Regions from separate parts of the Lactiplantibacillus sp. B652 genome, predicted to be linked through region 2. Evidence: riboswitches for the same ligand, from Rfam matches in the RefSeq annotation. Region 2 holds a riboswitch; the other holds the start of a gene.
The links. A riboswitch is a leader RNA that binds a small molecule or an ion and turns the genes downstream of it on or off. The one in region 2 is predicted to bind thiamine pyrophosphate.
Positions count from the first base shown of each region.

Region 1: linked by a shared signal. The riboswitch ahead of MZO40_RS01350 (ECF transporter S component) and the one ahead of thiM (hydroxyethylthiazole kinase) in region 2 are both predicted to bind thiamine pyrophosphate.

Region 1 covers NZ_JAMSKY010000001.1:312,012-315,183, forward strand. The annotation lists gene MZO40_RS01340 (aldo/keto reductase) at 171-1,001, opposite strand; gene MZO40_RS01345 (glutathione peroxidase) at 1,045-1,530, opposite strand; TPP riboswitch at 1,675-1,768, shown strand; gene MZO40_RS01350 (ECF transporter S component) at 1,869-2,438, shown strand; gene MZO40_RS01355 (ABC transporter ATP-binding protein) at 2,468-3,172, shown strand, end outside.
Region 2 covers NZ_JAMSKY010000001.1:442,460-445,631, reverse strand. The annotation lists gene larE (ATP-dependent sacrificial sulfur transferase LarE) at 1-142, shown strand, start outside; gene MZO40_RS01890 (zinc-binding dehydrogenase) at 434-1,405, opposite strand; TPP riboswitch at 1,566-1,671, shown strand; gene thiM (hydroxyethylthiazole kinase) at 1,751-2,542, shown strand; gene thiD (bifunctional hydroxymethylpyrimidine kinase/phosphomethylpyrimidine kinase) at 2,568-3,172, shown strand, end outside.

The DNA of each region.
Region 1 (3,172 bases), 130 kb from region 2:
TCATGCGCAAATAACTAGTTTTCTTGCAATTGATACCATTAATTCTCGAATATACCGGTAATACTGTTTTATAACGCTTCAAATTCCAGAAAAGTGAGCGAGCCTAAAAAAGATAGTGGCCAGTTGTCATCACAACAGCGCCACTATCTTTTTTACATCCAGCGTTTTAATTAAAACTCCTGATAAACTGCCGGATCTTGGTCATTCAAACGACCATCTGCACGACTCAGGCCATTAATCGTTGCCATATCAGCGTCACCGATTTCAAAGTCAAACACGTCGATGTTCCCTGCTTGACGACTCGGTGTCGACGACTTCGGAATTGGTAGCGTGCCGAGTTGTAACTCCCAGCGTAAAATTAGTTGGCCAACATTTTTATGGTAGCGCGCCGCAATCGCTTTGAGTGTCTCATTTTGTAGCATCTCACTCGCGCGGCCAAGGGGACTCCAGTCCTGCGTTAAGATACCGTGCGCTTGGTCATAGTCCCGTTGTGCTTGTTGGTTGAAATACGGGTGTAATTCGACCTGATTGATGACAGGTAAGACCCCAGTCTCCTTATCCAACCGGTCTAAATGTTCCGGTAAGAAATTCGAGACCCCAATCGAACGAATCAAACCTAACTTTTGGGCGTCAATCAATGCCTGCCAAGCTTCAACGTAATGGTCTTCCTTCGGGTTGGGCCAGTGAATCAAATACAGATCATAATAATCGAGCCCGGCTCGATACAATGATTCTTGAATCGTATTGATGGCTTGCGTGTACGTGTGATGCCGCCCCGGTAGTTTGGACGAAATCAGCAACTCCGAGCGTGGCACGGATGAGCGACGAACCGCCTCACCCACGGCCCCTTCGTTTTCATAATTGAAGGCCGTATCTAGTAGTCGATAGCCGCGGTCGATTGCAGAACCAATCACCTGCACCCCGTGCGCACCATTCAGTTTATAAGTCCCAAAACCAATCTTCGGGACCGTCAATCCATCACGTAGCGTATAAGTTTCCAACACAATCCACTTCTTTCTTCAAAATTTTTACCACAAAACCATATTAATCTTCAGAACGGTCTGCCAAAGCATCGCGAATCGCAGCCTCAAACGTTGCTGGGCGAGTCGTCGGCGCATACCGTTCGAGGACGCGACCATCGCGGCCAATCAAGAACTTGGTAAAGTTCCACTTGATGCGCCCATGTCCCGCCGCTTGTTTCAAATAAGTAAACAACGGGTCCGCCTGGTCACCATTGACCATCACGCGCTTCGTCATTGGGAAGGTGACGCCATAGTGCCGTTGACAATAGTCGTGGGTCTCCTCATCATCAGCCTTTTCTTGATGAAATTGGTTAGACGGCAGGCCAAGCACCACTAATCCTTCTTGATGATACTTCTGATAGAGTTCTTCTAATCCTTTAAATTGCGGCGCCAAGCCACAGTTACTGGCCGTATTCACGATCAATAACACTTGCCCGCGATATTGCGACAAGTCGAGTGTCTCACCACTCATTTCCGTTTCGGTAAAGTCATACACTGATTCAGCCATCAACATCCCTCCTAAGAATATTAATCAATTGCCGTGCTTTAACCCTAGTAAACCACAAAATTGTGATTTTTCATCGTACTTTGCTTTGGTTTCTGGAAATTTGATTGCACTCAACGTGATTATCCGTTACACTGAACGTATCATTCATAGCAACTGGGGTGCCATTGCGGCTGAGATAATACCCATTGAACCTGAATCTGGACAATGCCAGCGCAGGGAGCAATGCTTTATTTGGGGAACCATCAATTCAGACTTAGCCGCCTGCCACTGTTACTTGTGGTGGGCGTTTTTTGTCGCTTAGATGCGTGAATGACAAACTATTTTGGGAGGATTTAACAATGAAATGGGTTAAATCATGGTACTTGAACGACATTATTTTGCTGGCCCTTATCGGGATTTTCTTTGGGGCGATTTTTATGGGGACCAACTTTGTTTATAACGTGCTGAGTGCAGCACTGACACCGTTTGGGCTCAGCGGCCTCGCCAACGAACTACTTTTGGGCTTATGGTGCATGCCAGGGATGCTGGCGGGCTACCTGATTCGTTTAAAGGGTTCCGCCACCTTAGGCGAACTGCTCGCAGCGACGGTCGAAATGTTCTTTGGCGGCCAATGGGGTATCACGACCTTGATCTCGGGGATCGTTCAAGGGTTCGGGGCCGAACTGGGCTACATCGCAACCGGCTACAAACACTACGATTGGTTAGGATTAACGGCTGCGGCCGCCACGACCACGCTGGTGACGTTTGGCTGGGATCTGGCTCGTAATGGCTATTTCAAACTACAGCTCTGGCTACTGATCTTATACTTAGTCGTGCGCTTCATCTCAATGTTCGTCTTCGGTGGTCTATTGACCAAGGCAATTACTGACTTACTTGAACGTAGCCACGTTCTCAAATCGACACATTAATCTCGCACTTTGGTATGGAGGAATCAAGAATGGCTCGTATCGCGCTGAACAACTTAACATATTCATATCCACAGGCGCCGACACCCATTCTGGAACACGTTAATTTAACGTTACCGTCACAACAGTTCACCTTATTAACGGGGCCGTCGGGAACTGGCAAGTCAACACTGCTTCAATTGATGGCGGGGGGCTTATCGCTAGCCGACGCGTCCGGCAGTATCACGTTTGACGGTCAATCATTAAACGACCTACCCGCTAATCATCGCGCGCGGCACGTCGCGATGATGTTTCAAAATCCAAATCAACAGTTTGCCATGGACACGGTCGAACACGAGTTGATTTTTGCATTGGAGAACCTACAAGTGCCCCGCTCACAGATGATGGCACGATTGCGGCACGCACTGGCCTTCGTGGGGATTGAGCACCTACAACCGCGGCTCTTGAACCAGCTATCGGGTGGTGAAAAACAAAAGGTTGCCCTCGCCGTTATCGTGGCGATGGATAGCGATGTGATCTTGCTCGACGAACCCTTTGCCAGCGTGGACCCGGAAGCCCGCGCCGGACTACTCGAACGACTCGTTGAATTGCGCGACCAACACGGCAAAACGATTATCCTAGCTGACCACGACTTAGCGGGTTATGATCAGCTCGTAGACCAAGTGGTGCGGCTGACGAATCACCAGTTAGTCCCTGTTGCCCAGTCCGAATGGCCACAACTATTTGCCGCTTTCACT
Region 2 (3,172 bases):
TGACTTCTTGGTCTTCAACGACCGCGTCAACCGTCAATTACAATCGTTAGGCTTCCGTTACGTGACCCTCGACTTAGGCGGCTTCCGTAGTGGTCGCATGAACGACACCTTGACGAAGGCCCAATTGGCAACCTTTGCTTAATAATTGATTTAGTCCACCATGGACGAGGAGGTGGCGGCAAGAGGACTTGTTCGTCCATGGCGCCAATGACGATGATACCAGCCGAATTTCTACCAATAATGGTCATTGGCTTACACCCCAAAAATGCACTTCAAGGCCGCCCTTGAAGTGCATTTTTCTTTTGATTCGATTGCATTTGTCACAATCACCGTTCAGCGATTGTGACAATGAGATTTGATTCGCGACGTTAAAATTCGTTCTGGCAGAAAATTGTTGAGATAACTGAATCGTGAAGACCCAACGTGGCGTCACTTAATCAAACGTCACCACGAGTTTACCGGCCACTTGGGCTGCTTGGAGTTGCTGCAGACCATCGACGAGCTGGTCGCGTTTCAAGACTTCGCTGATCAAGGGGTCGACTTTGCCGGCTTCAATCAGAGCTAACAGGGCGGCAGCCATTTGACCGAGGTCCGCGACTTGGGCGGGGTTGCCGCTGCGATGAGCGCCACCTAAATCGAGCTTGCTAACGCTGACGACTTGGTTTTTGGGGAAGGCCTGAGGTGTCTCGAGGATGCAAACCAGCTGTCCGTTGTAGGCCAAACGAGGCAAGTCAGCTTCAGGATTACCAATCGTGTTGACAATCAAGTCGACACCCCGTTGCTGAGTCAATGCTTGAATCTTAGCCGTCACGTCTTCATGGCGGTAATCGATTTGCGCATCAGGATGAAGCGGTGCGACAAAGGCCTGTTTGCGTTGCGAGACCGTCGTATAGACCGTTTTGCCCGCAGCTTTCGCCAACTGGATGGCCATACTGCCGACACCACCGGCACCCGCGTGAATGAGGACGGTGTGCACCGCATTCAGGTTGGCTTTGCGTAACAAAGCCTGGTAGGCGGTCAAACCAGCGCAGAGACTGGCCGCGGCAGTTTCGAAGCTGAGGGTCGTTGGAATTTTGGCGAGGGCGGCAGCGGGCAAGCAGGTATATTCCGCAAACGTCCCATCTTTGGCCAGATTCGCGTGACCGCAGACCCGTTGACCAGGGGCAAAGTCAGTGACTTTAGCGCCGACCGCTTCAACGATTCCGGCCACGTCCAGGCCTAAAATGTGGGGGTATTTCCAGGCGTCATCGCCACCTAGGACTAATTTGTAATCAACAGGATTGAGACCGACTGCTTGCGTTTTAATCAAAACTTCGTCGGCTCCCAGCTCAGGCATGGGCCGTTCTTGCCATTCAAGCTGTTCTAAGGAACGATCTGATGGCGCAGGGACAACTAGTGCTTGCATCGACAATCACTCTTTTCTTTAAAGTTTAGTTGTCTTTATTATAACCATTACGTCAATGAAGATTAAACGATAATACGTTGTGTTTGCGCGAATAATGGGCCGACACAAAGATTGACGTTACCGGTTACAATCGGTAAACTAGAGGGTAACAATTGAATTCTCAAAACACTAGGGGTGTCCAAAAATGGGCTGAGATGGTGCTGTAAGTGCCGATCCCTTCGAACCTGTAAGCTCAAACTTGCGTAGGAAAGTGTCATTGCTACTATTAGCGACCACTGGATCGATGTAAGTTGATCAGTGGTCGTTTTTTATTAGCCGTGACCAGGACTAAGGAGGAGACTTGAAATGACGTTACAATTATTGAACACGTTGCGCGATCAAAATCCAATCGTTTTTAACATCGCCAACTTTGTCACGGTCCAAGATGTTGCCAATGGGTTGAATGCGCTAGGCGCGTCGCCCATTATGTCAGCAGAAGTACAGGAAGCGGAGTCAATGGTCCAAATTGCGGGGGCAGTTTGCATTAACATGGGGACGTTGACGACGCAACAGGTCAATCAAATGGCCGTTGTTGGAAAGTTGGCTAATCAGTATCATAAGCCAGTTGTGCTGGACCCGGTTGCGGTGGGGGCGGTTCCCTATCGTAAACAAGTCGCTTTGGATTTATTAGACAAGTTTTCGGTCGATGTGATTCGGGGAAATGCGGGCGAAATTGCCGCGCTAGCTGACATCGACTGGCAAGCGAAGGGCATTGATGCCGGTGCGGGCCAGGGTGACGTGGTCGAAATTGCCAAACGGTGTGCGCAGCAATTTAACTGTTGCGTGATTTTGTCGGGCCCCACGGATGTTATTACGGATGGCAAACGGGTCGCTAAAGTTGCCAATGGGACGCCACTCTTTCAGCTACACGTCGGGTCGGGAGATTTGTTATCCAGCATCGTTGCTGCGTTTGCCGCGGTTAGCCCGACAGCTATTTATGACGCGGCTCAAGTGGCCTGCGTCGTCTTGGCGGGTGCCGGCGAACTGGTTGCTAGTCAGATGACGGCTGCGCGGCCGGCGACGTTTGCCATCGATTTGATTGATCGGCTGAGCCTCGTCTCGGTGCAAGAGATTCAAGCAATTGCAAAATTAAACTAAATAAGTGAAGGGTCGCGAGAGTTTTATGAATGAATTTCCACAAGTTGCAACGATTGCCGGGACGGATAGCGGCGGTGGCGCCGGTGTCATGGCTGATCTGAAAACGATGCAAGCCCGGCACGTCTTTGGGACGGCAGTCGTCGTTGCCGTGACGGCGCAAAATACGTTGGGCGTGCAAGATTTTATGGCGATGCCAACTAAATTGATCGATGAACAGTTTGCCTCATTGGCGGCGGATTTGAAGATTCGCGCTTGTAAGACTGGGATGTTGGCGGATGCTGAACACGTCCATGCCGTTGTTGAAAATTTAAAACGAGTCGATTTTGGACCACTGACGGTCGATCCAGTCATGATTGCCAAAGGTGGCGCAGCACTGCTGGCTGAAGATGCTATTCAGACGGTTCGTGATGAGTTGCTCCCATTAGCAACGGTGGTGACGCCCAACTTACCAGAAGCTGAACGGTTGACGGGACACCACATCACCAGTAATCAAGACATGGTTGCAGCCGGGCACGCGTTACAGGATTTAGGTGCGGCGACGGTCATTATTAAGGGCGGTCACGGGGACAATCCGGATTTGGCGAATGACTTTGTGTTGTTGGCGGACGGCACTGCCTTTTGGATGTCGGC